Regions from separate parts of the Hydrogenophaga sp. NH-16 genome, predicted to be linked through region 1. Evidence: predicted binding sites of a transcription regulator. Region 1 holds the regulator's gene; each other region holds the start of a gene.

Region 1 (7,732 bases):
AGCAACTTCCTGATGATCGTCCTGATCACCCTCGTGGTGGCCGTGGGCGGTCTGGTGGAAATCGTTCCCCTGTTCTTCCAGAAGTCCACCACCCAGCCGGTGGAGGGTCTCAAACCCTATACCGCGCTGCAGTTGGCGGGGCGTGATGTATACGTGAGCGAAGGCTGCTACAACTGCCACTCGCAGATGATCCGGCCGTTCCAGGCCGAGACGCTGCGTTACGGCCCCTACTCGGTGGCTGGCGAGTTCGTGTACGACCGCCCCTTCCAATGGGGTTCCAAGCGCACCGGTCCGGACCTGCATCGAGTGGGCGGTCGATATTCGGATGAATGGCATCGCGCTCACCTGAACAACCCGCGCGATGTGGTCCCCGAGTCCAACATGCCTGCCTATCCGTTCCTGGCTGAAAAGACCGTCGATGCGGACGTGCTGCCCAAGAGAATGGAAGTGTTGCGCACGCTGGGTGCCCCGTACAGCGACGAAGAAATTGCCAAGTCCGTGGAAGAGGTCAAGGGCAAGACACAGATGGAGGCGGTCATCGCCTATCTGCAGGTGCTGGGCACGGCACGCAGCGCCGCCAAGCTCGCGCCCGCAGCCGCTGCTCCTGCAGAGGCTGCTCCCGCCGCCGCACCTGAAGCCGCAGCTCCCGCAGCAGAGGCACAGACGGCCGCGCCGGCTGCCGAGGCGAAGACCCAATAAAGGGGCGAGACCATGGACATCAACGATCTTCGCAGCATCGTCACGGCGATCAGCCTGCTGACCTTTGTCGGCATCCTGGTCTGGGCCTGGTCCAAACGCAATCAGCGCGATTTCGAGGAGGCGGCCCAGCTGCCTTTCCAGGACGACTGAGCGATTGCGGAACGAACACGAGAAAACATCATGAGCGACTTCATCAGCGACTTCTGGCACCTCTACGTGGCCGGTATCACGCTCGTCAGCATCATCGCCTGCGCGGTGCTGCTGTACATCAGCGGCACGACCAAGGCTGCCACCCACGCCGACAACACCACGGGACACGTATGGGACGGTGACCTGCGTGAGATGAACAACCCCCTTCCCAAATGGTGGGTGTACCTGTTCATCATCACCGTGGTCTTTGCCCTCGTGTACGGCGCCCTTTACCCGATGTTTGGCAAGTTCCAGGGTGCCCTGGGCTGGTCGTCCCAGGGGCAGCACGCCGCAGAGGTGAAAAAGGTCGAGGACGCCATTGCCCCGATCTATGCGAAGTACAACGGCATGAAGCCGGAGGAGATCGCGGCCGACGCCCAGGCGATGGCTATTGGCGAGCGCCTGTTCATGAACTACTGCGCCCAGTGCCATGGTTCCGACGCCCGCGGCGCCAAGTCCTTCCCCAACCTTGCCGATGGCGACTGGCTGGGTGGTTCCGATCACGCCTACATCAAGACTACGATTGCACAGGGGCGTACCGGCGTCATGCCCCCGATGGCTGCGGCTGTGGGTGGTCCTGAAGACGTCAAGGACGTGGCCCACTACGTGCTCAGCCTCTCCGGCAGCCCGAACGATTCGGTTCGTGCTTCGCAGGGTAAGGCCAAGTTCGCAGCTTGCGCGGCATGCCACGGTCCCGAGGGCAAAGGCATGGCAGCGGTGGGTGCCCCCAACCTGACCGACGGCGTCTGGCTGCATGGCTGGGGCGAAGAGGCGATCATTCGTGCCGTCAACAATGGTTTCAACAATCATATGCCGCCGCAGGCCGCGCTGCTGAACGAAGCCCAGATCAACGTGCTGGCTTCCTACGTCTGGGGTTTGTCCAACAAGCCTGCCGCCAAGCAGTGATGGCCTGAAGCCAGTTACTTCTCTCCCGCCAGGTCATCCGTGAGTTCTCCAGCGCCAGACGCCACAAGCACTGTTAAGCCCCCCGTGATTCCCATCGTTCCCGAGACGCCGAAAGGTGTCCCGGAGGACGATGAGGTGATGGTTTCCCTCTACGCCTCGCGAAAGAAGATCCATCCCCGTTCGGTGTCCGGGCTGTTCTCCAAGTGGCGCTGGGCGCTGGTCTGGTTCACCCAGATCATCTTTTACGGATTGCCCTGGCTGGAGTGGAACGCCCGCCAAGCGGTGCTCTTCGATCTCGAAGCGCGCCGCTTCTACATTTTTGGTCTGGTCCTTTACCCGCAGGACTTCATCTACCTGACAGGACTGCTGGTCATCTCCGCGCTGGCGCTGTTCCTGTTCACTGCGGTCGCCGGTCGCCTCTGGTGCGGTTATGCCTGCCCCCAGACCGTCTACACCGAGATCTTTCTGTGGATCGAGAAGAAGGTGGAGGGGGACCGCTCGGCGCGGATCCGGCTGGACGAATCGAGCCTGGACGCCCGCAAGGTCGGCAAGCGTTCGCTCAAGCACGCCCTGTGGGTCCTGTTCGCCCTCTGGACCGGCTTCACGTTCGTTGGCTACTTCACACCCATCCGGGAGCTGGCGAGTCTGAGCCTGGCCGCTTCACTGGGGCCTTGGCAGACCTTCTGGATCTTCTTCTACGGCTTCGCGACCTACGGCAACGCGGGCTTCATGCGCGAGCAGGTCTGCAAGTACATGTGTCCCTACGCCCGCTTCCAGAGCGCCATGTTCGACAAGGACACGATGATCGTGACCTACGACAAGGCGCGTGGAGAGCCGCGCGGAGCACGTTCGAAGAAAGCCGACCCCAAGACCCTGGGCCTTGGGGCTTGCGTCGACTGCACGCTCTGCGTGCAGGTCTGTCCGACGGGCATCGACATCCGCAACGGACTGCAGTACGAATGCATTGGCTGTGGTGCCTGCATCGATGTCTGTGATGAGGTGATGGACAAGGTGGGCTATCCGCGAGGACTGGTCAAGTACTCGACGCAGAACGGCATGGCCAAGGGCTGGACCCGTGAGCAGATGGTCCGCCACGCTTTCCGTCCCAGGGTGCTCGTCTACTCCAGCGTTCTGGCGGTCATCACCCTGGCTGTGTTTGTCAGTCTCTTCCTGCGCACGCCGCTGAAAGTTGATGTGATTCGCGACCGTGGCGCGCTGGCGCGCATGGTGGAGCAGGGGCGCATCGAAAACGTGTTCCGCCTGCAGATCATGAATGCGACCGAGTCGCCGCAGCGCTACCAGATCAGCGTCGACGGTCTTGAGGGCGTGATGATCGCGTCGGAAACCGAGGTGGACGTGCTTTCCACTGAAGTGCGTTCCGCCGCCGTGCGGGTGCAGATCCCGCCCAACGCCGCACCCGCCGGATCGCACCCGATACGGTTCACCGTCCGGTCCACCGCCGCTGATGCGTCCGAGGTCGTGGAGAAGGCGGTCTTCATCGTTCCGCGCTAAACTGGATTTATAAGCCTTATGGAACAAGTCATGTCAGCAATTTCTCGTCCAGTTGACCGCGCACCAAGCACACCTTGGTGGAAGGTCCCGCACATGTGGATGGTGGTGGGCGGTCCTTTGCTGGTCATCATTGCAGGTCTGGTCACCGTGGTCATCGCCGTGAAGAATCCAGACCCTGTGCTCAACAAGTCCGATTACGAGAGGGATCTTGCGGCGGCTCAGCGACTGGAAGGGCAGGCCAAGGTCGATGCGATGGCCAAGTTGCAGCCGGCCCATCAGGCCCGCAATCACGCCGCCTCCCCCGTCGTCCCGGCGGCACCCTCCAAGTAGGACGCCACACCACCGGATGTGACAACACAGGAGTGAAGGTGACGCTCATGAATGCTCAGCGGTGGATGTGGATAGCTTGGCCTGCCTTTCTGGTGGCTGCCGTGCTTGAGATGGTTGTTTTCGCCATGGTCGACCCTGGTGATCTCCATTGGTTCGGCAGCCCCCTGGAGTTGTCTCGCCAAGCCATCTACACCTTGGCGTTCTTTGTGTTCTGGGGCGTCACCATGGCATCGAGCGCGCTGACCACCCTGTTGTCCATGTCTCCGTTCGAAGTCAACCGCTGCCCGGTTCCCGAAGCGGAGCGCCCCCGGGACTGCGCCCGCAACGGCGGGTGCGGCTAACCCTCGGCTTGCACACAAAGAGAAACCCCGCTCAGGCCTTGGGCCCAAGCGGGGTTTCTTTCGTTCAAACGCCCAGACTCAACGGCAGCTCTGAGGGTTCACGATCTGCTTGAGTGCATCGGTGTTCTTGATGTGTACGTAGCGTTGTTTGACTTCGATGGTGCCTTCCTCAACGAACTTCGAGAAAGTCCTGCTCACGGTCTCGAGCTTCATGCCCAGGTAACTTCCAATCTCCTCCCGGGTCATCCGAAGGATGAGCTCTGACTGCGAGAAACCTCGTGCATGCAGACGCTGGACGAGATTGAGAAGGAACGCTGCGAGACGTTCCTCGGCACGCATGCTGCCCAGCAGCAGCATGACACTGTGATCGCGGACGATTTCCCGGCTCATGATCTTGTGGACATGGTGTTGCAGTGTGGTGAACTCCCGCGAGAGTTCCTCGACCTGGTCAAACGGCATCACACAGACCTCGGCGTCCTCAAGCGCAATCGCGTCGCAGGAATGGCGGTCGCTGACGATGCCGTCCATGCCGATGATTTCTCCGGTCATCTGGAAGCCGGTGACCTGGTCTCGCCCATCGGCCGTGGTCACGCAGGTTTTGAAGAAGCCCGAGCGCACTGCGTAGAGCGAAGTGAACTTGTCGCCGGTGTTGAACAGCGCGGTTCCCCGCTTGATCCTCCTGCGCGTGGAGATCACGGTGTCCAGCTTGCCCATTTCCTCGGGATTGAGGCCCATTGGCAAACACAACTCCCGAAGGTTGCAGCTGGAACAGGCGACTTTGATGCTGTGAATGTCCATAAATCTTCCAGATTTCGCCCGAAGCTTAACGCATGGCCACAAGTGCCAGCAAGGCGGGCGCTCTCATCCTCGTTGCGAGCATGGGGGAAAACCCGGGGCTTGGATGGCCCTTGATCTTGATCAAGGGTGCGATTTCCGCCTTGGTGCACATTCGCGCTGAGAACTGGAGAATTGTTTGTGAGTCACGCCATTTCAGACGAATTGCTCAAGCGATTCGACATCCCGGGGCCCCGCTACACCTCGTACCCCACCGCGGACCGCTTTGTAGAAGCGTTCACGGAGAGCGACTACATCCAGGCGCTGGAACAACGTCGGGCAGGCTCGCTCGCGTTGCCGCTGTCGTTGTACGTACATATTCCTTTCTGCGAGTCTGTCTGCTACTACTGCGCCTGCAACAAGGTCATCACCAAACACCACGAAAGGGCTGCGGAATACCTGCGGTATCTGTCGCGTGAGGTGGAGCTGCAGGTACAGCATTTCGGCAAAGGGCATGCCGTGTCCCAGCTGCATCTGGGAGGAGGGACGCCCACCTTCCTGTCCGACGCCGAGCTGGAAGACCTCCTGACGATGATCCGGCGCAACTTCACGCTCGTGCCCGGAGGCGAGTACTCCATCGAGGTTGACCCCCGCACGGTGACGGACCAGCGCTTGCAGACACTGGCCAGGTTGGGTTTTAACCGACTGAGTTTCGGTGTACAGGATTTCGATCCCGCTGTTCAGAAAGCGGTGCACCGGGTTCAGCCGGCCGAACAGGTGTTCGCTCTGGTCGAGACAGCCCGCAAGATCGGGTTTGAGTCGGTGAATGTGGACCTCATCTATGGATTGCCGCTGCAGACCCCTGAGTCGTTTGCCCGTACGCTTGCCCAGGTCAACCAGTTGCGCCCCGACCGCATCGCGCTGTATGCCTACGCGCATCTTCCGGCGCGTTTCAAGCCGCAACGGCGAATCGTCGCTGCCGAGTTGCCCAGCGCGGGAGACAAGCTGTCGATGCTGTCGGCTTCACTGGATGCGATGAGTGATGCGGGGTATGTCTATGTCGGCATGGATCACTTTGCGCTGCCCACGGATGCGCTGGCGGTGGCCAAGCGGCAAGGGCGCCTGCACCGGAATTTCCAGGGCTACAGCACGCAGCCGGATTGCGACCTGATCGCTTTGGGTGTCTCGGCCATCGGCCGCATTGGTGCGACCTACAGCCAAAACGCCAAGACGATCGAGGAGTACTACGACGCGCTGGACCAGGGGCGGCTGCCGATCGTGCGTGGACTGGCACTGACCAGGGACGACCTGCTGCGCCGCTCCGTGATCATGTCGCTGATGTGTCAGGGGCAGCTTCAGTTCGAATCGATCAACCTGGGGCACCTGATCGACTGCAAGAGCTACTTTGCGCGCGAGTTGGAGGTACTGGCTGGCTATGCCGAGCACGGACTGGTTCGCATCGACGACTCAGGTGTGGAGGTGACGCCGTCGGGCTGGTATCTGGTTCGCGCCATTGCCATGGTTTTCGACAAGAACCTGCAGGTCGACCAGGACCGGGCGCGTTTCTCCAAGATCATCTGACTCGCGTGGTTTCGAACCGGCGCGAGGGCTGCGACTGCTAGAGTTCTGCCATGCAAACATCCATGGCACTCACCGCACTGTTCATGGGGATCGCTGGAGGTCCCCATTGTGTTGCCATGTGTGGTGCCGCGTGTGCAGGCATCAGCCGTGGCGGGACTGGGCGCCAGAGCACATCGGCTCTGCTGACCTTCCAGGCCGGACGACTTCTCGGTTATTCCCTCTTTGGTGCTTTTGCTGCAGGGTCGGTGCAGGGTTTGGCATGGCTCGGAACCAACACTTCGGTGATCCGGCCGGTCTGGACCATGTTTCACGTGGCGGCGATGCTGCTCGGGTTGGTGCTGATCTGGCAGGCTCGCCAGCCAGCCTGGCTCGACGGGTTGGCCCAAGGCGTCTGGCGCAGGACGCGTCCTGTGCTCGGGCGGCTGGGAGCCAAGGCTCCCGCGGTGCTCGGCGTCGCGTGGGCCCTGATGCCATGCGGGCTGCTGTATTCCGCGCTGATGGTGGCGTCTTTGTCGGCCAACGCGATGGAGGGCGCGATGATCATGGCGCTGTTCTCTACTGGGACGTCACTGTCATTGACCATCGGTCCCTGGCTTTTGCTGCGTTTGCGAGGCGACGGCTCGGGTGGCTGGGGCATCCGGCTGGCAGGTATTGCACTGGCCGCCACCTCCGGTTGGGCACTCTGGATGGGAATCACCGATCCCACCGGTCTGTGGTGCGCGTGAGCCTCTCAGCTTGAACGTCCTGGCAGGGTTGCCAGAACCAGGCCCAGCAAGGCGATACCAAAAGCAAGCATCTGGACGGTGCTGAGGGTTTCACCCATGAACAGCACACCGATGGTGGCTGCGCTGATCGGGAGCATCACTGTGAACACCCCGGCGCGAGCGGCGGGAACGGACTTCAGGCCGGTCATCCAGAGCCAGACCGTCCAGACACTGGCGGCGAGTGCGTAAAAGACCAGCAGGCCCCACATGGGTGCTGTGATGGAGGCGAAGTCAAAGGCTCTGGCCGCCCACAGCCCAAAGGGCGTGACCAGCACAAAACCCCAGAGGTTGATGATGGCGGATATCCGCTTGGGCCCCAGGCCTTCCGTGAGCCGCTTGCCAATGACCACATAGGAGGCTTCGCAAAGCACCGCAGCGAAGACCAGCAAGTTGCCCCAGAACTGCTGACCGAGACCGAACCATCCGACAGCTTGTGCGTGCGCGGTCCCGCCGGCCTTCTGCATTGAAAAGAGCCCGATGCCGACCGCAGCACACGCAATGCCAAGAGCGGTGCGCTTGCCGATGCGCTCTTTGAGAAACACCCAGCTGAGGACGGCTACCACCGCGGGAATGGATGACATCACCACACCAGCGGACACCGCCGTGGTCATCGACACGCCAAACAGCATGCAGATT
Region 2 (7,732 bases), 2.0 Mb from region 1:
CAACGTCATCCATACCGAGCTGTTCTTCGACCCCCAGACCCACACCGCGCGCGGCGTACCCATGGCGTCGGTGATCGAGGGTCTGTCTGGTGCCTGCAAACGTGCGGAATCCGAGCTGGGCATCAGCTCGGCGCTGATCCTGTGCTTCCTGCGCCACCTCAGCGAGGAAGACGCCTTCGCCACGCTGGAGGCGGCGCTGCCGTACCGCGGGCACTTCATCGGCGTCGGGCTGGATTCGAGCGAAGTCGGGCATCCGCCCGAGAAATTCGAGCGTGTGTTCGCGCGCTGCCGCGAACTGGGCCTGAAGCTCGTGGCCCACGCGGGCGAGGAGGGACCACCCGAGTACATGTGGCAGGCCATCGACCTGCTGAAAGTACAGCGCATCGACCACGGCGTGGCCGCGCTGCAGGACCCGCTGCTGATGGCCGAGCTGGCCCACACCCGGATGCCGCTGACCGTGTGCCCGCTCTCCAACCTCAAGCTCTGCGTGGTGGACGACCTGCGCGACCACCCGCTGAAGAAGATGCTGGACGCTGGCCTGTGCGCGACGGTCAATTCGGACGATCCAGCCTACTTCGGCGGCTACATGAACGCAAATTTCGAACAGACGGTGCAGGCCCTGGACCTCAGCCGCGAGGACGTGGTCCAGCTGGCGCGAAACAGCGTGGAGGCCAGCTTTGTCTCCGAGCAGCGCCGGCGCGAGATGTTCGACCGCATCGCCGCGTGCGCCGTGGGCTGAGGCCCCCTTAAGCGTTTCCAAAGTGTCGCAACCCACAATTTCGCCCATTCGTTTGGCGAAGGAGTGGGGCGGTGACGATGCGCAAGACGGGGCTGCCGTGGCAATGGTTGCCTGTGCTGGCCGTGCTGGCCTGGGCCCTGTTCCTCAGGCTGGACTACTTTGCGCCCGGGCGTTCCCTCTGGCTCGACGAGGCGATGCTGGGGGTGAACATCCAGCGCCAGAGCCTGTCCGGTCTGGTGCAGCCGCTGCTGTACGACCAGGCCGCACCACTCGGATTCCTCCTGCTCCAGTGGCTGATCCACCACCTGCTGGGTGGCTCCGACGACCTGTTGCGGGTGGTCCCTCTCCTGGCCGGTCTGGCCCTGCTGCCGATGGTGTTCCTGCTGGCGCGCCAGGACGGCAGCAGGCCCTTCGCCTGGTTGGCCCTGGCGCTGGTGGCGCTGGCGCCCGAGCATGTGCGCTACAGCAGCGAACTCAAGCAGTACTCGCTGGATGCGCTGGTGGCGGCGTATCTGATGTGGTGTTTCGGCGAGGCACTGAAGCAGCCAGCCGAGTCGCGGGCGCGCACACGGCTGGCCCTGTCCGGTGCGCTGGCGGTGTGGTTTTCCCATCCGTCGGTATTCGTGCTGGCCGGGCTGGGCGGCGCGGTGGTGTCGCTGCACTGGCGCGAGCTGCGCGCCCCGTCGTTTCTCCGCTCCTGGGGCGGCGTGGCCACCGCCTGGGCGATCAGCTTCGCGGTGCTGTACCTGCTGCACCTTCGTCATGTGGCGGCCAACCCGTCCCTCATCGACTTCTGGCGCCGCAGCTTCGCGCCGCTGCCGCCCTGGTCGCACTGGGGCTGGTACCGCGCCGGCCTGTCGGGCGTTCTGAACCATCTGTTCTCCATGCATGCGGGAGTGCTTCCGTCGGTGCTGCTGCTGCTTGGGACCGCGTCGCTCTGGGTGCGCCGACGGCCCCTGGCCCTGGCCATGGTGCTCACGCTGGTGGCCACGCTGGTCGCCTCGGCGCTGTCGCGCTACCCGTTCCACGGGCGGTTCCTGCTGTTCATGATGCCCGCCGCTGCCCTGGCGCTGGCCGAAGGGGTGGAGCGCTGCCGTCAATGGCTGCGCGACCGGCACCCGGGGCTGTCAGGCAGCGTGTACCTCGGACTGGCCAGCCTGCTGCTGTTCCATGCCGTTGACCTTGACAGGCAGCATCTGCGGGACCACCCGGTGATGGAGGAGATCAAGCCGCTGATGAAGGAGGTGGCTGACCACCGGCGCGTTGGGGACCAGATCTATGTGTACTACGGCGCGGTGCCCGCGTTCTCCTTCTACGCAGCGCGGTACGGGTTCGAAACCGGCGAGTTTGTTGAAGGGACTTTTCACCGCTGGGAGCCGGCGCTCTACCTGAGCGAGATCGATCGTGTGCTGGGCGCGGGCCGGACCTGGTTCGTTTTCAGCCACAACTGCAACCACTGCCGGCCGCGCGTCAGGGTCAACGAGCAGCGTTTCATCCTCGACCACGCGGACCGCCGGGGAGCGCTGATCGAACAACTGGACGGCCCCGGCACCACGGCCTACCTGTACGACCTCGGACCGCCACGGTCCGACCCGGGGCTGGCAGCACACCGGTAAAATCACGTTCCAGCGAGCCGGTGCTTCCCCGGCTCGCTTTTTTTGTCTTCCGGAAGCCATGTAGAGGACCACCATGTACAAAAACCTCGCTGCCGCGCTCGCGGCCGCCTGTTTTTTCTCCCCCGCTTTTCCCCAATCCACGGCGCCGGTCAAGGCCGCGTTCGTCTACGTCGCGCCACTCACCGACGCCGGCTGGGTGCGCCAGCACGACCAGGGCCGCCTGGCCGTGGAGGCCGCGCTGCCTGGCCAGGTCAAGACCAGCTACGTCGAGAACGTGGCCGAAGGCCCGGACGCCGAGCGCGTGATCCGCGACCTGGCGATGCAGGGGAATCAGATCATCTTCACGCCCAGTTTCGGCTACATGGAACCCACGCTGAAAGTGGCGCGCGAGTTCCCCAACGTGAAGTTCGAGTCAGTCACTGGCTACAAGACCGCGCCCAACGTGGCGGCGTCCAATGCGCGCTATTACGAAGGCCGCTACCTCGCCGGCATTGCCGCCGGCCGCATGGCCACGCAGGCCGGTTACGTGGCGGGGTTCCCGATTCCCGAGGTGTTGCAGGGCATCAACGCCTTCACCCTGGGCATGCGTTCGGTGAATCCCCAGGCCACCGTGCGCGTCGTGTTCCTCGGTGAGTGGTTCAACCCGCCGCGCGAGCGCGACGCGGCCATGAGCCTGATGAACCAGGGCACCGAGGTACTGGCCTTCCACACCGGCTCCAATGCGGTGATGGTGGCCGCGCAGGAGCGCGGCAAGCTGGCCGTGGCCTACCACTCCGACATGCGCAAGGTCGCGCCGGACGCGCAGGTCGCTGCCGTCACCCACCAGTGGGGCGACTACTACACCCGCCGCGTCAAGGCCGTGCTGGACGGCCGCTGGCAGAGCGGCAGCATCTGGGGCGGTGTGCGCGAGGGCATGATCCGCGTCGACAGCTTCGGCAGCAAGGTGCCGGCCGCCGTGCAGGCCGAGGTGCTGGCGCGTCAGAAAGACATGGCCAACGGCCGGCTGACGGTATTCGCTGGGGGCAAGACGGGTGTGAAGGACAACGAGGGCAAGACCATGATCGCCGCCGGCCAGTCGCTGGACGATGGCGCCATCCTGGGCATGAACTGGCTGGTCGAGGGCGTGGCCACGAAGCTGCCGCGATGACGCGCGCCTCCGAATGGCGACTATGTGGCAGGCGCTATGCGGCCGGTCCCCGGAGCCGCTAAGCTCCGGGTTCGATGAAAGCCTACCGTGCCGCCCTTCTGAGATTCGATGACCAAGGCCAGCCGCTCTACGACAGCGACGGCCTGCTGGTCGTCGGCCCCGATGCTTCCGGTCGCAAGGTGGTGCGCGCCGCGGGCAGCCACGACGCACTCATCGACCGCTTGGCCGGTGTCGCAGTTGAAGACCTGCGCGGCCACCTGATCGCACCCGGCTTCATCGACCTGCACGTGCACTACCCGCAGACCGACGTGATCGGTGCACCGGCCGCCGGCCTGCTGCCCTGGCTCGAAAACTACACTTTCCCGCACGAAAGCCGCTTCGCCGACAAGGCCTACGCCCGTGGCGTGGCGGAGTTTTTCTTCGACGAACTGGCGCGCCATGGTGTGACCACCGCGCTGACGTTTGCCACATCGCACCCGGTCTCGGTGGACGCCGCCTTCGAGGCCGCCCAGGCGCGGGGTCTGCGCTTCATCACCGGCAAGGTGCTGCAGGACCGCCACAGCCCCGACGGTGTGCGCGATGAGACCGAGCAGAGCCTGATCGACACTGAAGCACTGATCCGGCGCTGGCACGGAGTCGACCGCCTGGGCTACGCCATCACCCCGCGCTTTGCGCCCACCAGCACCGACGAGCAGCTGCGCGGCGCGGGCGAACTGGCCGCGAAATACGGCGACGTGTGGATCCAGTCGCACGTGGCCGAGAACCGGGACGAGGTGAAGTGGGTGGCCGAGCTCTACCCGCGGGCCCGCAGCTACCTGGGCGTGTACGGCGACTTCGGCCTGCTGCGCGACCGTGCGGTCTATGCCCACTGCATCCACCTGGACGCACACGACCGCATCCTCATGCGCGAGACCGGTGCGTCGGCGGCCGTCAGCCCCACCAGCAACCTGTTCCTGGGCAGCGGCTTCTTCGACTACGCCGCCGCCGACGCGGCCGGCATGCGCTACGGCCTTGCCAGCGATGTCGGTGGTGGCACCAGCTTCTCGCCCTTCCACACCATGCTCGCCGCCTACTACATCGGGCGGGAGGGGCACACCAAACCGGGCCTGAGCCTGACGCCCGGGCAGCTCTGGTGGCAGCACACCGCGGGCGCAGCGCGTGCGCTGGGGCTCGAACGCGTGGTGGGCAACCTCACTCCTGGGCACGAAGCCGACTTCGTCGTGCTGGACCCGAAGGCCACGCCGCTGCTGGAGCGCAAGACGGCACAGGCCGATTCACTGGATGAGCTGCTGTTTGCGCTGATCGTGCTGGGCGACGACCGCCTTGTCGCAAAGACCGTGACGGCGTGATCCTTACAATCTGCGGCTTACCTCCGGAGCACGCAGCATGAGCATCAAGAGCGACAAATGGATCCGCCGCATGGCCGAGCAGCACGGCATGATCGAGCCTTTCGAGCCGGGCCAGATCCGGCAGAACGCCGCGGGCCAGAAGATCGTCAGCTATGGCACCAGCAGCTACGGCTACGACATCCGCTGCGCACCCGAATTCAAGGTCTTCACCAACATCCACAGCACCGTGGTGGACCCGAAGAACTTCGACGAGAAGAGCTTCGTCGACATCAACTCCGATGTCTGCATCATCCCGCCCAACAGCTTCGCTCTGGCGCGCACCGTGGAGTACTTCCGCATTCCGCGCAGCGTGCTGACCATCTGTCTGGGCAAGAGCACCTATGCCCGGTGCGGGATCATCGTCAACGTCACGCCCTTCGAGCCCGAGTGGGAAGGCTATGTGACGCTGGAGTTCTCCAACACCACGCCCCTGCCCGCCAAGATCTACGCTGGTGAAGGCTGTGCCCAGGTGCTGTTCTTCGAGAGCGATGAGGTCTGCGAGACCAGCTACAAGGACCGGGGCGGCAAGTACCAGGGGCAAGTGGGCGTGACCTTGCCCAAAACCTGAGACGGCGTTCTCTAGACGGAAAAACCCATATTTTCGGCTTGACTTTTGTCAGGCAGGTTTCATCGCTGCCCGATAAAATCAAGAGGTTTGTCCGATTCCACCCCAATCCGGTGCGAAATTGCCCTTCCAAATGATGCCCGTCTGCCGGGCGCCCGCTTTTCTCGACCAGCATGTCCGAATCCACCTCCGCCGCTTCTTCGCCTGAACCGATTCCCCTCGGGCAGCCCCTGCCTCACCGCAAGGTGATCCGGGGCTGGCTGACGCCGATCGCCGAGCAGCGGACGGCCATGGGCATCGTTCTGCTGGCCGTCGACTGGGCGGTCTTCCTGGCGCTCATCGTCGGCACGGTGCTGCTGGACGCCTGGTGGGCCAAGCTGCTGTGCGGCCTGGCCGCGGGTTTCGTGATCGGTCGCCTGTTCATCATCGGCCACGACGCCTGTCACCAGAGCTACACGCCGCACCGGGGCCTGAACCGCATCCTGGGTCGCATTGCCATGGTGCCCTCGCTCACCCCCTACAGCCTGTGGGAAGTCGGCCACAACGTGGTGCACCACGGCTACACCAACCTCAAGGGCGTCGACTTTGTCTGGGCCCCGCTGACCAAGGAAGAGTTTGAAGGCCTGACGCCGGGCCGCCGCTTCATGGAGCGCATCTACCGCAGCGGCTGGGGTCCGGCGCTGTACTACCTGGTCGAGATGTGGTGGAACCGCATGTATTTCCCGCGCAAGACCTACATGGGCACCAGCCGCCCCGAATTCACGCGCGACGGCGTGTTCGTGACCGTCTACGCCGCGCTGTGGATCGCCGCACTGATCGGTGCCGCCTACGCCACCGAACAGTCCGCCTGGGCCCTGGTGGGCTACGGTTTTGTCATCCCGTTCCTGTTCTGGAACGCGATGATCGGCTTCGTGGTCTACGTGCACCACACCCACACGGCGGTGCAGTGGCACGACGACAAGCACGCCTGGGCCAAGGCCGCGCCCTTTGTGTCCACCACCGTGCATCTGACCTTCCCGATGAAGATCGGCGCGCTGATGCACCACATCATGGAACACACGGCGCACCATGTGGACATGAGCGTGCCGCTGTACAAGCTCAAGAACGCCCAGAAGCTGCTGGAGGACACGCTGCCCGGCCGCATCATCATCCAGCGCTTCTCCTGGCGCTGGTACTTCGAGACCGCGCGCAAGTGCAAGCTCTACGACTTCACGCGCCGCTGCTGGACCGATTTCCAGGGCCGCCCGACCAGCGATTTCAAGCCGGCTGTGGCCTGAAATCCTCAGCCCCGGTACTTTCTCAAGCGCTGCCTCGGCAGCGCTTTTTATTGCTGCTTTCGTTTGCATAATGTGGCGATGGCCCCGCCGCAGGCGGCCCGAGGAGCAGTGCATGAAATGGGAAAACAACCGCCAGTCGGACAACATCGAGGACCGCCGCAACCAGCCGGGAGGCGGCATGTTTGGCGGCGGTGCCCCGCGCCGTGTGGGCGGACGTGGCATCGGCTTCGGCACCATCGTGATCGCGCTGATCGCGGGCTGGATCTTCGGTATTAACCCGCTGACCATCCTGGGGGCGCTGGGCGACGGGGGTGAGCTGGTGTCCGGCCCTGCTCAGACGGTACCGGCGGGGAGCACCGACAGGCCGGACGATGAGATGGGGCGCTTCGTCTCCTCCGTGCTGGCTGGCACCGAGGATGTCTGGACCGCCATGTTCCAGCAGGGTGGTGCCCAGTACCAGCAGCCCCGGCTGGTGCTGTTCCGGGGCGCGACACCCACGGCCTGCGGGACGGGGCAGTCCGCCATGGGCCCGTTCTACTGCCCGGGCGACCAGAAGGTCTACATCGACCTGAGCTTCTACGACACTCTGCGACGCCAGCTCGGTGCGCCGGGCGACTTTGCCCAAGCCTATGTGATCGCGCACGAGGTGGGGCACCACGTGCAGAACCAGATGGGCCTGACGGAAAAGATGGAGCAGGCCCGGCGCCGTGTCAGCGAGCGCGAATACAACGCGCTGTCGGTGCGGCTGGAACTGCAGGCCGACTGTTTTGCCGGCATATGGGCGCATCACAACCACAAGAGCAAGGCGATCCTGGAACCCGGCGATGTCGAGGAAGCGCTGAATGCGGCGGCCGCCATCGGCGACGATGCCCTGCAGCGCAAGAGCCAGGGGCAGGTGGTCCCGGACAGCTTCACCCACGGCACCAGCGAACAGCGCCAGCGCTGGTTCCACAAGGGGCTGGAAACCGGCAGCGTGCAGGCCTGCGACACCTTCAACACG
Region 3 (7,732 bases), 1.5 Mb from region 1:
CAGCTTGCCGACCACGAAGTGCAGTTGCAGGTCGGGAATCGCCTCCTCGGGTGAGCTCTTGATGAAGCCGCCGGCCTCGGCGAAGTTGGTGGTCAGCATGCCGCTGCGGCGGCTGCGCCACTCGAAGACGCCCTTGACCATGTCGGCGATGCCGCTCGGGGAGATGCCGAACAGTGAAGTCAAACGAGGGGCGTTCACCACCATCACCACGTCCGGGTGGTCGTGCAGGTTGCCGCCCACGCCGGGCAGTTCGTGCACCGCGGCCACGCCATGTTCCGACAGGTGCGCGGTCGGCCCGATGCCCGAGAGCATCAGCAGCTGCGGCGAACCGAAGGCGCCGGCGCTCAGCAGCACCTCGCCACCCGGGTTCAGGGCCAGGGTCTGCGGCGCGCCGCGGCCGCCATCGGGCCGGTATTCGACGCCCACCGCCACGGGGCGCCCACCCCGCTGTTCCGTCACCACGCGCGTGGTGAGCGCGCTGGTGATCACCCGCAGGTTGCTGCGCCCCAGGTGCGGCGTGAGGTAGGCCTTGGCGGCGCTGAAGCGTTCGCCATTCTTGTGCGTGACCTGGTAGACGCCCACGCCCTCCTGCTCGGCGCCGTTGAAGTCGGTGTTGACCGGGTAGCCCGCCTGGCGCCCCGCCTCGACGAAGTCGGGCAGCACCGGGTTGGGCGAGCGCAGGTCCATCACGTTCAGCGGGCCGCCGGCACCGTGCCAGTCGTCGGCCCCGCGCTCGTTGTGCTCGGCGCGCTTGAAGTACGGCAGCACCTCGCCGAACGACCAGCCCGGATTGCCTTCGGCGGCCCAGGCGTCGTAGTCCTGCGCGTGGCCGCGCGCATAGATCATGGCGTTGATGGAGCTGGAGCCGCCCAGCACCTTGCCGCGCGGCTGGTAACCCCGGCGGCCGTGCAGGCCTGGCTGCGGCACGGTGGAATAGTCCCAGCCGTTGAGCTGGTACTTGGCCATCACCGCCAGCCCCGCCGGGCAGTGGATCAGCACGCTGCGGTCCGGCGGCCCGGCTTCGAGCAGCGCCACGCGCACGGCCGGGTCTTCGCTCAGGCGGCCGGCCAGCACGCTGCCGGCGGACCCACCGCCCACGACGATGTAATCGAACATGTTGACTCCTGGCGTCGCGCGCCTGTCATGCCGTTGCAGGACGCTGCGCGACAATGCGGGGCAAGGTAGCACAGGGCCTTTCGCCGCAGTAGGCTGGCCCGCCTAGAGCGCCTCCGTCTTTACCCTCATCTTCCAGGAGTGATTCCCACATGAGCAGCATCCAGACCGTCGGCATCATCGGCGCCGGCACCATGGGCAACGGCATCGCGCAGGCCTGCGCCGTCAGCGGCATCCGCGTCGTCATGGTCGACGTGGCCCAGGCCGCGGTGGACAAGGGCCTGGCCACGGTGGCCGGCAGCCTGGACCGCCTGATCAAGAAAGAGAAGCTGACCGCCGAGGGCAAGGCCACCACGCTGGCGCTGATCAAAGGTTCGACCAGCTACGACGACCTCAAGGGCGCGCAGCTGGTCATCGAGGCCGCGACCGAGAACGAGGGTCTGAAGGTCAAGATCCTGCAGCAGCTCGACGGCATCCTGGCGCCCGAGGTGATCGTCGCCACCAACACCAGTTCGATCAGCATCACCAAGCTCGCCGCCGCGACCCAGCGCGCCGACAAGTTCATCGGCATGCACTTCTTCAACCCCGTGCCCATGATGGCGCTGGTGGAAATCATCCGCGGCCTGCAGACCAGCGACGCCACGCACGACGCGGTCAAGGCCCTGGCCGAAGCCCTGGGCAAGACACCGATCACCGTGAAGAACGCCCCCGGCTTCGTGGTCAACCGCATCCTGGTGCCCATGATCAACGAGGCCTTCTTCGTGCTGGCCGAGGGCATCGCCACGCCCGAGGACATCGACGCCGGCATGAAGCTGGGCACCAACCAGCCCATCGGTCCGCTGGCCCTGGCCGACATGATCGGCCTGGACGTCTGCCTGGCGGTGATGAACGTCTACATGGCCGAGTTCAACGACAGCAAGTACCGCCCGGCCCCGCTGCTCAAGGAGATGGTGGCGGCCGGCTGGCTGGGCCGCAAGACGGGGCGCGGGGTGTATACGTACTGAGGCACCCACGACAGAAGGGTAGTTGATCCAGTGGCACCGCGGAACCGGCTTCGCCGGGCCGCCAGTGCCGCCCCCCGGGGGTGACGCCGAAGGCGGCGCGGGGGGAGCCATTTCTTGAGGCAGATCAATGGGCGGCGGCGCCGCGTCTCCAGAATGGCCTGAACGCCATCAAGGAGTCTCCCATGAGCGCAGCCCCCGTCTCCATTGCCATCTTCGAGTTTCTCGACAGCACCCACCAGGACATCCAGGACCATGTGCGGCAGCTGCACGGGCTGGTGGACGCCATCGAGTCCGACGGGCTGAACGCGGCCACCCGGGCGCTGGCCCGCCGCGTGTTGAACTACTTCAACACCGAGGCGCGCCAGCACCACCTGGACGAAGAAAAGCACATCTTCCCGGCGCTGCTGGCCAGCCAGGACGCCGAGGTCGTTCAGGCGGCCGAGCACCTGATTCAGGACCACGGCTGGCTGGAAGAGAACTGGATCCAGATCGCCCCTTCCCTGGAAGCGGCCGCCAACGGCAACCTCTGGTTCGACCCGGCCGAGCTTCGGCACGCGCTGGACGTGTTCGAGGCGCTGTACCTGGACCACATCCTGCTGGAGGAATCGCTGGCCTACCCGGAGGCCAGGAAGCGGCTGGTCGGCATCGACACCATCGGCATGGGCCGCGAGATGGCACGGCGGCGCGTGATGGCCCAGGACGAGGTGCGCGCCCTCGCCTGAGAGCCCCTGCTCGGAAGGTGCCAAGAGGTGCCCTCGTACACTGACCGGCTTCCTGTCCTGCACCTGAAGCCATGAGTTCTTTCGACTTCGACCTCTTTGTCATCGGCGGCGGCAGCGGCGGTGTGCGTGCCGCCCGCATGGCCGCCGGCCGCGGCGCCCGCGTGGCGCTGGCCGAAACCCTGGGCACCGACGGCCTGGGCGGCACCTGCGTCAACGTGGGCTGCATCCCCAAGAAGCTCTACAGCTACGCGGCGCACTACCACGACGCCTTCGAGGAGTCGCGCGGTTTTGGCTGGGAACTGGACGCCGCCCCCACCTTCAACTGGTCCACCCTCAAGGCCAACCGGACCAAGGAAATCTCGCGCCTGAACGGCGTCTACGCCAACCTGCTGCGCGGCTCGGGCGTCACCGTCATCAACGGCTTTGCGCGCATCGACGGACCGCACGCCATCACCGTGGCGACGCTCAACGCCGATGGCTCGCCGGGCCACCAGTCCTGCACCGCCGCGAACATCCTCATTGCCACCGGTGGCACGCCCTTCGTGCCGCACTTCACCGGGCGCGAGCACGTCATCACCTCCAACGAGGTGTTTGACCTCGACCCCTTCCCGCAGCGCCTGCTGGTGGTCGGCGGTGGCTACATCGCCTGCGAGTTCGCGTCCATCTTCAACGGCCTCGGCGCCAAGGTCACCCAGCTCTACCGGGGCGAACAGGTGCTGCGCGGCTTCGATGACGAGATCCGCCACTTCGTGGCCGGCGAGATGCAGAAGTCGGGTGTGGACCTGCGCCTGAACGCCGGCGTGGTGGACATCCGCAAAACCGCGGACGGTCTGCGCGCCGAGCTGGAAGACGGCAATGTCGTCATGGCCGACGCCGTGCTCTACGCCACCGGCCGAAAGCCCAATGTGCAGGGACTGGGCCTGGAGGCCTTGGGCGTGGCCCAGGGCGCGCAAGGTGAGGTCATCGTGAACGAACACTACCGCACCAACGTGCCCAGCATCTGGGCCGTGGGTGACGTGACCAACCGGGTGCAGCTCACGCCGGTGGCGCTGGGCGAGGCCATGGTGGTGGTGGACCAGCTGTTCGGCCCGGCCCCCGGCAAGGCGCCGCGCAGCATGGGCTACGAGTTCATCCCCACCGCGGTGTTCACCCACCCCAGCATCGGGACCGTGGGCTACAGTGAGGCGCAGGCGCGCGAGAAGTTCGGCGCGGTCACCGTGTTCCGCAGCGAGTTCAAGGCGCTGCGGCACACGCTCTCGGGCAGCAGCGAACGCACGCTGATGAAGCTGATCGTGGACACCGCCAGCGACCGCGTGGTGGGCCTGCACATGGTGGGCGCCGAGGCCGGCGAGGTCGTGCAGGGCTTCGCCGTGGCCATGAAGGCCGGCGCCACCAAGGCGGTGTTCGACAGCACCATCGGCATCCACCCGACGGCGGCCGAAGAGTTCGTGACCATGCGCGACCCCGTCAAGAGCTGAACCACAGCAACCCGGCCGCCACCAGCACGGTGTGCAGCCAAAGGCCCGGCGCCAGCCAGCGCAGGTAGGCCATGCCCCCGGTGAGCCCGGCGGTGACGCTCTTGCTCGCCGCGTGCACCAGCAAGGCCAGCGCCACCGCCCACACGCCGGCCGGCCCCGACACGGGGGTGGTGGCGGAGAACACCGCCGCCAGCGCAGAATGCAGGTCGGCCAGCGCGGCCACCAGCGCCCCCGCCACCAGGCCGGCATCGCCCAGCCAGCGCTGCAGGGCGTGCACCACCAGCTGCACGCTGCTGAGCAGCACGGCCACGGCCGCGGCACCGCGCAGGCTGAACATGCGGTCGTCGCCGCGCACGGACAGTCCCTCGATGCGCGGCGACGACACCACCAGCCCGTCGCCATCGGTCGGCGCACCGCGCAACAGCACCCAGCCCCACAGCGCCACCACCCCGGCCCCCACCAACGCCGGCAGCCACAGCCGCGCCAGCCAGGCCGGCTGCATGGCCGCGGCCACCAGCAGCAGCTGCACCTGGGTGGACACACAGGACAGCAGGCCGCCGCCGGCCATCAGGCGGGGCTGGGCGCCCTGCTCGCGCACAGCCAGCCCCAGGGTGGCGATGGTGGCCGTGCTGGACACGAAGCCCGAGGCCAGCGCCGACACCGCCACCGCGTGGTGCGCCGCGAGCAGCCGCGCCGCCAGGTGTGCCACCGACTGCACGCCCAGCAGCAGCACCAGCAGCTGCACCACCTTGTGCGGGTTCAGCGGCGTGCCCCACAGCGGCTGGTCGGGCACCAGTGGCAGGGCCATCAGCGCCAGCGCGGCCAACACAATGCCATCGCGCACCTCGCCCGGGCGCAGCCAGTGCAGTGCGAACCGGTGCAGGCGCTCGCGCCCGGCCAGCAGCGCGGTCAGGCCCACGGCCAGGCCCGCCGCCAGCGCCGGACTCCACACGCAGAGCACGCCGGTCAGGTACATCAGCAGCAGCGCGATCTCGGTCGTCGTTCCGGGGTCGTCGGAGCGGTCGCGCTGGTAGGCCAGCAGGGCGAGCCCGGCCACCAGCAGAGCACCGGCGACCACCAGCCCGCCGATCTGGGTCAGCGCCGCCGCCGCGCCGGCCACACTGGTCACCGCAAAGGTGCGCAGGCCGGCGAACGACCGGTTCGGGCCACTGCCCTTGCGCCGCTCGCGCTCGATGCCCACCAGCAGGCCGCAGCCGAGGGCGACCGCCAGCACAGCGGCGGCAGGTGTATCGGGCACAAGGCCCCAGGAATCGGTCATGGACATGGCGCAGCAGAAGGACCCAGGCTGCCGCCACTGTAGCGCCACCACTGTCATGCGAAGCCCGTCACACATGGCCACAATAGCCCCATGCACAAATCCCCCACCTTCATCGCCCCCCAGCTGTTCGACGACCCGGCCGCCGCGCTGGCGCAGGTGCAGCACATCTACGACAGCAGCGTCGCCTTCCTGCGCGAGGCCATGCACGACTTCGTGGCCGGTGCCGAACCAGGGGGTGCCCGCATCCGCGCCTGCTACCCCTTCGTGCGGCTGCATTCGCGCAGCGTCTCGCGCCAGGAGGCCGGTCTGCAGAGCCGCCTGAGCTACGGCTTCGTCGCCGGGCCGGGCCGCTTCGAGACCACGCTCACCCGTCCCGACCTGTACGCCGACTACTACCTGGAGCAGTTCCGCCTGCTGCTGGCCAACCACGACGGCAAGCTGGAGGTGGGCACCAGCACGCAGCCGATCCCGATCCACTTCTCCTTCGCCGAGCATGAACATGTGGAGGGCGAGATGGGCCCCGAGCGCCGCGCCCTGATGCGGGACGTGTTCGACCTGCCCGACCTGACCGTCATGGACGACGGCATCGCCAACGGCACGCACGAACCCAAACCCGGCGAGCCGCACCCGCTGTCGCTGTTCACCGGCCCGCGGGTGGACTATTCGCTGCAGCGCCTTCGCCACTACAGCGGCACCTCGCCCGACTGGTTCCAGAACTTCGTGCTGTTCACCAACTACCAGTTCTACATCGACGAATTCATCAAGCTCGGCCACGCCGAGATGGCCGACCCGCGCAGCGACTACATCGCCTTCGTCGAACCGGGCAACGTGGTCACGCGCCGCGCCGACCTGTCGGCGCAGGCCATCGACGCGCTGGGCAAGGCCCTGCCCCGCCTGCCGCAGATGCCGGCCTACCATCTGCTGCGCGAAGACCGCTCGGGCATCACCATGGTGAACATCGGTGTCGGCCCGTCGAATGCCAAGACCATCACCGACCACATCGCCGTGCTGCGCCCGCACGCCTGGCTGATGCTGGGCCACTGCGCCGGCCTGCGCAACGGTCAGCAGCTGGGCGACTATGTGCTGGCCCACGCCTACGTGCGCGAAGACCATGTGCTCGACGAAGAACTGCCGCTGTGGGTGCCGATCCCGGCGCTGGCCGAGATCCAGGTCGCGCTGGAACAAGCCGTGGCCGACGTGACCGGCGTGCCGCCGCAGGAGCTCAAGCGCATCATGCGCACCGGCACCGTGGCCAGCACCGACAACCGCAACTGGGAACTGCTGCCCGACAACACGCCCCAGCGCCGCTTCTCGCAATCGCGTGCCGTCGCACTGGACATGGAAAGCGCCACCATCGCCGCCAACGGCTTCCGTTTCCGCGTGCCCTACGGCACCCTGCTGTGCGTGAGCGACAAGCCCCTGCACGGCGAGATCAAGCTGCCCGGCATGGCCAACCACTTCTACCGCGAGCGCGTGGACCAGCACCTGCGCATCGGCATCCGCGCGGTGGAACTGTTGCGCGCCGGCGGGGTCGACCAGCTGCACAGCCGCAAGCTGCGCAGTTTTGCGGAAGTGGCTTTTCAATAAGGCGCAGCGCGCCACCCCATCCCCCTCATGCTCACGGAACAACTGCAAACCCTCATCGGCGTCGAACTGTGGCTGGCCTCGGCGCTGGTCATTCTTTTCATCACCCTGCTGGTAGACCAGGCCCTGCGCCTGGTGCTGCGCCGCATCGAGCGCTGGACCCACGCATCCAGCAACCTCTGGGACGAATCGCTGCTGCGATCGGCACGCCGGCCACTGCAGGCGATGGTCTGGCTGGTGGGCCTCAGCCTGGTCGCACGGGCCGTGCATGCGCGCTGGCCCGAGCACGACTGGCTGGGCACCGTGCTGCTCTGGCGCGACATCGGCTTCATGGTCTGCGTGGCCTGGTTCCTCTGGAAGCTCATCGGCGAGGTGACGCAGACCAGCATCCGCCGCCGCACCGAAGCCGGTGAAGACTTCGACCTGACCACCGCGCTGGCGCTGAGCAAGCTGCTGCGCCTGGTGGTGGTGGTGGTCTCCGTCATGACGGCCGCACACGGCCTGGGTTTCCAGATCGGCGGGCTGCTGGCGCTCGGTGGCGTGGGCGGTATC
Region 4 (7,732 bases), 650 kb from region 1:
ACGTGCCGGAGCGGTGTACTTCGTCGTGGGACGAGGCACCGAAGGAGGCCCTGCCTCGTACCGCTTGAGCGTCGCCGGGGTGGGCCCCCAGGAATGGGGAACCGTCTCTGCCGTAGCAGCGAACAGTGGTTATTCGCTCGGGTCCATCCAGGTCGACCTCGGGCAGCGTGGCACCTGGCCATTGGGAGCCGTGAACGGCAGGTCTCTCCTGCCCGGAGAGACCACCTATGTGGATGCGGTGATCACCCAGACTTCGGCCTATGCCCGTACCCACCAGCTGCCCTTCCCCGACGACAGGGCCGGCCTCGCTGAACTGAGAAGCGATCTGCTCAGTCATGGCAACGGCCAGCGGAACCGACCTTCCATTCGGTTCATCTCCGCCGAGCACCGGGACACCTTCAACGCCTGGGCGGGTTCAGATGCAGGAAAGCAGTGGATTCACAGAAACATCGACTTTCCACAGGTCCAGGCGGTGGCCGACGCAGCCAAGGAGGTCATCGACCAGCATGGCCAACACATTCCGGAACAGCGCCGCTTCGAGGTGCTGTGCATCCTCGCAAAGAACGCCAACCAGCACCCTGCCTCGTACCGGGAACTGGTCGGTTCGTTGAAGGGGGGAGCGGACTATGAGAGGTTCATGAACAAAGTGGCCGAACTGAACGGTTCGGTGCCCAACTACGACGCGGACAAAGCCGGCGAACTCGCCCGCCAGTACCAGGAGAACTTCCAGAAACCCGGCAACGCGCTGGCGATGGAAGCCGCGCACCGCCAGGTGGCCAGCGACCGCTACCGCCCTTCCGAAGAACGCCACATCCCCGAGATCCAGACCGCCCTCGCCGCCTACCGGCGCGATGTCAACGACCCGTCGGTGCTCGACCGCGGGGACCAGGGCAACGAGGTCCGGCTGCTGCAGCAGGCCTTGCAGCGCAACGGCAAGTCCCTCAAGGACGACAGCGATTTCGGCGCGGGCACCGAGCGCCTGCTCACCGAGTTCCAGCGCGAACACCGGCTCGCCCCGACCGGCTTTGGCGACCACCCCACCCTGCAGGCGCTGGGCATTGCGCCGGCGCTGGACGCCACCAGCTCGGCCTCCCTGCAGCGCATGGTGGACGGCCTGCGCACGGGTGGCCGGTTCAGCGGCGACCAGATCGACCGCATCGCCGAGTCGTCGCACCACTACCTGCTGGAGCACCGCGCCGCGCTGGGCGAGGTCACCCGCGTCCAGCTGCGCAACGACGGGCAGAAGATCCTGTTCCAGAACGGCTTCAGCCAGATGCGCGAACTGGACACCCGGCAGGCGCTCGACGGCTACCGGCCCGCACAGCCCCTGGTGGAGGCGCCGGCCACTCCTGTGCAGGCGCCCGAACGCACGGCCGACGCCGTGCGGCAGTGACCGTCCGCCACCGCCTCAGCGCCCGGGCTTCCAGCGCTTGAGCAGCAGCGCGTTGCTCACCACGCTGACCGAACTGAGCGCCATCGCCGCGCCGGCCAGCACCGGGCTCAGGTAGCCCAGCGCCGCCAGCGGGATGCCGGCCGCGTTGTAGGCGAAGGCCCAGAACAGGTTCTGCCGGATCTTGCTCACCGTGCGGCGCGAGATGTCCAGCGCCGCCGGGACCATCGCCGGGTCGCCGCGCATCAGGGTGATGCCGGCCGCGTGCATGGCCACGTCGGACCCGCCTTCGCGGCTGCCCATGGCGATGCCCACGTCGGCGGCGGCCAGGGCCGGCGCGTCGTTGACCCCGTCGCCCACCATGGCCACGGTGTGTGTGTGACCGGCCCCCGCTTCTTCGCGCAGGCGTTTGACGATATCCGCCTTGTCGCCCGGCAGCACCTCGGCGATCACCGCACCGCCGTCCACATCCATGCCCAGCCGCCGCGCCATGGCCTCGGCCGCGCCGCGGTTGTCGCCCGAGACCATGTAGGTCTTCAACCCCTGGGCCTTGAGCGCCGCCAGCGCCCCGGCCGCACCGGGCTTGGGCTCGTCGCCGAAGGCCAGCAGGGCCAGGGCCGACCAGGGCTGGTCCTCGCCCGCACGGCTGGCCAGCAGCGACACCGTGGCGCCATCGGCCTGGTGCCGGTGCACCGACAGCGCCAGCGGCCCCAGCGGCACACCCAGTTCGTCCATCCAGCGCAGGCTGCCCAGCGCCAGGGTCACGCCCTTGATCTGCCCCAGCGTGCCGCGGCCGGTCACCGCCTGCACCTCCCGGGCCGCGTCGGCGGCCACCACCAGGCCGCGCGCCGTGGCCGCCTCCAGCACCGCATGCGCCAGCGGGTGGGCACTCTGCGCCTGCAGCGCCGCCGCCGCGCCCAGCACCGCCTCCTCGTCGGCCCCGGACACTGCCTCGATCAGCAGCAGGCGCGGTTTTCCCACCGTCAGCGTGCCGGTCTTGTCGAAGGCCACGGTGTCCACCTTGTGCGCGATCTCCAGCGCCTGTGCGTCCTTGATCAGGATGCCGTGGCGCGCCGCCACGCCGGTGCCCGCCATGATGGCCGCGGGCGTCGCCAAGCCCAGCGCACAGGGGCAGGCGATCACCAGCACCGCCACCGCGTGCAGCAGGGCGTCCTCCATCGGCGCGCCGGTCCAGAGCCAGCCCGCCAGCGTGACCAGCGCGATCACCAGCACCACCGGCACGAACACCGCCGCCACCTGGTCCACCATGCGCTGCACCGGCGCCTTGCCGGCCTGCGCGTCCTGCACCAGGGCAATGATGTGGGCCAGCACGCTCTGCGCGCCCACCGCCTTCACCCGGATCTCGACCGAGCCCTCGCCGTTGAGCGAGCCGCCGGTGATGCGGTCGCCCGGGCGCTTGGGCACGGGCATCGCCTCGCCGGTCAGCATGGATTCGTCGGCCTGGGTCTCGCCCAGCAGCAGCTCGCCGTCGGCCGGAAAACGTTCGCCGGGCAGCACGCGCACGATGTCGCCCGCCAGCAGTTCGTCCACCGGCACATCGCTCATCTCGGTGCGCTTGACGCCATCGGGCACCAGATGGGCCCTTTCCGGCCGCAGCGCGTGCAGCGCGCGAATCGCGTCGGTGGTCTGGCGCTTGGCGCGCGCCTCCAGCCACTTGCCCAGCAGCACCAGGGTGATCACCACCGCGCCGCCCTCGTAGTAGAGGTGCACCATCTCGCCAGGTTCGGCCTTGAACCACAGCCAGGTGGACAGCGCCCAGGCTGCCGTGGTGCCGATGGCCACCAGCAGCTCCATGTTGCCGGTCAGGGCCTTGAGCGCGTGCCAGCCGGCCTTGTAGAAGCGCGCGCCCAGCCAGAACTGCACCGGCGTTGCCAGCAGGAACTGGATCCAGGCCGGCAGCATCCAGTGTTTGCCGAACAGGTCGCCCACCATGGGCAGGGCCAGCGGCGCCGACAGCAGCGCGCCGATCACCACCGGCCAGAGGTCCGCCGGCAGCCCCCAGAGACGATCCTGTTCCACCTCGGGCGCGTCCATGGCCCGCGGCTCGTAGCCCGCATCGCGCACCGCGCGCCGCATCAGCGCCGCGGCGTGGGTGGCGTCGCTGCCGCGGTAGACGATGCGCGCCGACTCGGTCGCCAGGTTCACCGTCGCCGCCTCCACGCCCGGGTGTTTGCGCAAGGCCTTCTCCACGCGCGAGACGCAGGAGGCGCAGGTCATGCCACCGATGCCCAGGTCGATCTGGCAGGTGTCGTCGGAAATAGCAGCAACAGGGGTGTTCATGGTTTTTGTTCAAGCACTTGCCGTGGAACCGGCTCTGCCGGGCCACTGGCAAGGTCCCCAAGGGGGAAGACGCGAAGCGGCGCAGGGGGAACCCGTTTATAAGCTTTCCCACCATGGGAAGGTCAAGCCACAAGGTGTATCGTCTGCTCACCAATTGCTTGACCTTAACACCGTGTCAAGCCTGAAGATGATGCCTTTCAACCCTGGAGCCACTCCATGAGCCAACAGACCTTCACCGTGCAGGGCATGACCTGCGGCCACTGCGAACGCGCCGTGCAGACGGCCATCAAGACCCTGGACCCGCAGGCCGAGGTCAAGATCGACCGCGCGCAGAACCTCGTCGAGGTGAACACCGCCCAGCCGCGCGAAGCGGTGGCGGCCGCCATCCGGGAAGAGGGATACCAGGTCGCCGCATGAAATCCGATCCGGCCGGCACTCCGGTGTCGGACAGCGACACCGCCCAGGACGCGACCATCCGCTGGCCGGTCAGCATCGGCACCGCCGCGCAGCTCTCGGGCATCTCGCCCAAGATGCTGCGCCACTACGAGTCGCTGGGCCTGCTGGGCGCGGTGGCGCGCACCGGCAGCAACTACCGCCAGTACAGCCTGGCCGATGTGCACACGCTGCGCTTCATCCGCCGCGCGCGCGACATGGGCTTCGGGCTGGACGCCATCACCGAGCTGGTGAGCCTGTGGCACAACCGGCGGCGCAGCAGCGCCAGCGTCAAGCGCATTGCCCAGAAACACCACGACGATCTGGCCCAGCGCATCGAGGCGCTGCAGGCCATGCAGCGCAGCCTGCACACCCTGCTGTGCCACTGCCCCGGCGACGAGCGGCCCGACTGCCCGATCCTGGACGACCTGGCCCATCCTTGACGAGGATCAAACCCCCTGCTCCCCAGCGCGCCGGTACTGGAACAAATCTTTACCGGACAGCATCACAAGGGCAGACAACGGTACACACGGGGGTATGACACTGAACCCATGGCACCCTGGCATCCCGCCCCGGTGTCCGCCCCCTCAACCTCAAGGAGCCTACGCATGAAACCCTTCGCCAAACGCAGCCTCGTCGTCGCCGCCATCCTCGCCGGCATCGCAGGCGTCTCGGCCACCGCCATCGCCCAGGGCATGGGCCAGCACCACGGCATGGACCCGCAGATGCACGCCCAGCACATGGGCCAGCGCGGCCAGGGGACCCAGGCCGGAGCCGAGAGCAAGCAGTGGGAAGAGCGCCGCGCCCAGCGCCTGGAGCGCATGCAGAAGCGCCACGCCGAACACCAGGCGCAGCTCAAGTCGGCCCTGAAGATCACCGCCTCGCAGGAAGCCGCCTGGAACGCTTACGTCGCCGGCACCGCGCCGAACCCGCCAGCCGGCGCGCCCGGCATGGCCCGGGAAGACTGGAGCCAGCTGACCACGCCGCAGCGCCTGGACAAGATGCAGGCGCTGCGCGCCGAGCGCGATGCCGCGATGGCCAAGCGCATCGAGACGGTCAAGACTTTCTACGCCGCGCTCACGCCCGAGCAGCAGAAGGTGTTCGACACCCAGGCCCACGGCGGCTTCCACCGCGCCGGCATGAAGGGTGAACACCGCATGGGCGGAAAAGGCGGCCACGGCGGCCACCGCGGCATGGGCGCCATGGGCGGCGGCATGGGCTGCGACGGCCCCGGTGCCAAGGCCAGTTGATGCGTCACAGCCTACATTGAACGGTTCTCCTCAGCCCTCACAGCCCCGGTTCGCCGGGGCTTTTTTGTGCCCGTTGACCTGAGTCAATCCCGTGGCCGTGGCACACACGTAAGCTGCCGCGCCATGGAACACGACCTCCTCATCGTGGGCGCCGGGCCGGCCGGCCTGAGCTTGGCCCGGGCGCTGCGCGGCAGCGGCCTGCGCACCACCCTGATCGAACAGAGCCCCCTCGAATCGCTGCAGAAACCCGCTTTTGACGGCCGCGAGATCGCGCTGACCCAGCACAGCGCCGAACAGCTGCGCCAGCTGGGCCTGTGGCCGCGGCTCGGCGACGAGAACATCGCGCCGCTGAAGGACGCGCTGGTGCTCGACGGCGGCTTTGGCAGGGCGCAGTCGCGCATGCGCATCGGCCACGACCTCAGCCCGAAGTCCGAGCTGGGCTTCCTGGTTGCCAACCACCACATCCGCCGCGCCGCCTTCGAGGCCGCGATGGGCGACGGCGAGGGGCCGGCGCCCCAGCTGCGCTGCGGCCAGCAGGTCACTGGCATCCAGACCGACGCCCAGTCGGCCCGCCTGACCCTGGCCAGCGGCGAGACCCTGTCGGCCCGCCTGGTCGTGGCCGCCGACAGCCGCCACTCCGGCACCCGCCGCGCCATGGGCATCGCCGCCGACATGCACGACTACGGCCGCACCATGCTGGTCTGCAACATGACCCACGAGCGGCCGCACGAAGAGACCGCCTGGGAGTGGTTCGACCACGGCCAGACCCTGGCCCTGCTGCCGATGAACCCCGACCCGGTCAGCGGCCGTCCGCGTTCCTCGGTGGTGCTGACCCTGCCGCACCAGGCCATCCAGCCGCTGCTGGGCCTGGACGAGGCTGCCTTCGGTCTCGAAATGACGCGCCGTTTCGGTGGCCAGCTGGGCGACATGCGTCTGATCAGCACGCGCCACGCCTACCCGCTGGTGGGGGTGTGGGCGCGGCGTTTCGTGGCCCAGCGCTTCGCCGTCGTGGGCGACGCCGCCGTCGGCATGCACCCGGTCACCGCGCACGGCTTCAACCTCGGCCTGCGCAGCATCGACACCCTGTCGAAGGCGTTGATCCAGGCCCACCGCAACGGCCAGGACATCGCCTCGCCCCAGCTGCTGGAGCGCTACCAGCTGGTCCACCAGCGCGCCGCGCGCGGCCTCTACATGGCCACCCACGCCGTGGCGACCCTCTACACGCGCGAACACGTGCCCGCGCGCTGGCTGCGCCGCGGCATGGTGGAACTCGGGGAGCGCTTCACCCCTTTCAAGCGGGCGGTCGCGGCTTCTCTCACCGGGCTCCGTTAACCCCCCCGCGCCGCCTTCGGCGTCACCCCCCAGGGGGCAATGCGAGCGGCCTGGCGAAGCCAGTTCCGCCGCATTCTGGAAAGGAGCCAAGGGGTTCCTGCTTGTTCTGGTTGCGTTGCGTCAAGGCAGCCGTCAGGCTTCGGGTCTAGATTGACACAAGTCAATCTGCACGGGCGCGCAGTCGCCCGGCAGGCATCCGCCGCCCCGAGGAGACCCGAACCATGCTGTCCGCCTTCATCAGCCACGCCGACTGCGCCCGCCACGACATGGGCGCGCACCATCCCGAGTGCCCGGAACGCCTGGGCGCCATCAACGACCACCTGCTGGTCAAGGGGCTGCTGGACTACATGGTGCCCTACGACGCGCCGCTGGCCACCGAAGAGCAGCTCGGCCGCGCCCACGCCTCGCTCTACGTCAAGGAAATCTTCGATGCCGCGCCCACCGAAGGCCTGCGCGCGGTCGACCCGGACACCAACATGTGCCCCCACACCCTGCAGGCCGCGCTGCGCGCCGCCGGTGCGGCCGTGCAGGCCACCGACCTGGTGCTGGCCGGCGAAGCCCCCACCGCCTTCTGCAACATCCGCCCGCCCGGCCACCACGCCGAACGCTCGGCCGCCATGGGCTTCTGCTTCTTCAACAACGTGGCCGTCGGCATCCGGCACGCGCTGGACGTGCACCACCTGGAGCGCGTGGCGCTGATCGACTTCGACGTGCACCACGGCAATGGCAGCGAAGACATCTTCCGCGGCGACGAACGGGTGCTGATGTGCTCGATCTTCGAGAAGGGCCTCTACCCCTTCAACGGCGAGCAGGCGGTGGGACCCAACATGGTCAACGTCGGCCTGCCCAGCCGCTCAGGCAGCGACGCCTTTCGCGCCGCGGTCATGGAGCACTGGCTTCCCGCGCTCGAGGCCTTCCGGCCCCAGCTGGTCTACATCTCCGCCGGCTTCGACGCCCACCGCGAGGACGACATGGGCAACCTCGGCCTGGTCGAGGCCGACTACGCCTGGGTGACACAACAACTGAT

Evidence for each region. Region 1 encodes FNR, which switches genes on or off when oxygen is low (the NO sensors DNR and NnrR bind a similar motif). Its sites were predicted from a motif close to TTGATNNNNATCAA; they were not measured.
Region 2: the regulator FNR is predicted to act here: its motif matches at 5,497-5,510, upstream of DD542_RS01060 (fatty acid desaturase).
Region 3: the regulator FNR is predicted to act here: its motif matches at 2,232-2,245, upstream of DD542_RS07315 (hemerythrin domain-containing protein).
Region 4: the regulator FNR is predicted to act here: its motif matches at 5,447-5,460, upstream of ubiM (5-demethoxyubiquinol-8 5-hydroxylase UbiM).

What each region holds. Positions count from the first base shown of each region.
Region 1 is NZ_CP029344.1:3,005,645-3,013,376, reverse strand. It holds gene ccoO (cytochrome-c oxidase, cbb3-type subunit II) at 1-699, shown strand, start outside; gene DD542_RS14495 (cbb3-type cytochrome c oxidase subunit 3) at 712-849, shown strand; gene ccoP (cytochrome-c oxidase, cbb3-type subunit III) at 880-1,794, shown strand; gene ccoG (cytochrome c oxidase accessory protein CcoG) at 1,933-3,306, shown strand; gene DD542_RS14480 (FixH family protein) at 3,400-3,636, shown strand; gene DD542_RS14475 (hypothetical protein) at 3,684-3,977, shown strand; gene fnr (fumarate/nitrate reduction transcriptional regulator Fnr) at 4,056-4,775, opposite strand; gene hemN (oxygen-independent coproporphyrinogen III oxidase) at 4,953-6,332, shown strand; gene DD542_RS14460 (sulfite exporter TauE/SafE family protein) at 6,383-7,057, shown strand; gene DD542_RS14455 (DMT family transporter) at 7,063-7,732, opposite strand, start outside.
Region 2 is NZ_CP029344.1:214,534-222,265, reverse strand. It holds gene DD542_RS01085 (adenosine deaminase) at 1-739, shown strand, start outside; gene DD542_RS01080 (glycosyltransferase family 39 protein) at 811-2,355, shown strand; gene DD542_RS01075 (BMP family ABC transporter substrate-binding protein) at 2,429-3,502, shown strand; gene guaD (guanine deaminase) at 3,577-4,851, shown strand; gene dcd (dCTP deaminase) at 4,889-5,458, shown strand; gene DD542_RS01060 (fatty acid desaturase) at 5,629-6,732, shown strand; gene DD542_RS01055 (neutral zinc metallopeptidase) at 6,845-7,732, shown strand, end outside.
Region 3 is NZ_CP029344.1:1,513,132-1,520,863, forward strand. It holds gene DD542_RS07305 (choline dehydrogenase) at 1-1,116, opposite strand, end outside; gene DD542_RS07310 (3-hydroxybutyryl-CoA dehydrogenase) at 1,266-2,117, shown strand; gene DD542_RS07315 (hemerythrin domain-containing protein) at 2,300-2,839, shown strand; gene gorA (glutathione-disulfide reductase) at 2,911-4,317, shown strand; gene DD542_RS07325 (MgtC/SapB family protein) at 4,307-5,602, opposite strand; gene DD542_RS07330 (AMP nucleosidase) at 5,687-7,183, shown strand; gene DD542_RS07335 (mechanosensitive ion channel family protein) at 7,211-7,732, shown strand, end outside.
Region 4 is NZ_CP029344.1:3,658,949-3,666,680, forward strand. It holds gene DD542_RS17690 (peptidoglycan-binding domain-containing protein) at 191-1,393, shown strand; gene DD542_RS17695 (heavy metal translocating P-type ATPase) at 1,409-3,691, opposite strand; gene DD542_RS17700 (cation transporter) at 3,908-4,108, shown strand; gene cueR (Cu(I)-responsive transcriptional regulator) at 4,105-4,566, shown strand; gene DD542_RS17710 (Spy/CpxP family protein refolding chaperone) at 4,732-5,373, shown strand; gene ubiM (5-demethoxyubiquinol-8 5-hydroxylase UbiM) at 5,497-6,705, shown strand; gene DD542_RS17720 (histone deacetylase family protein) at 6,927-7,732, shown strand, end outside.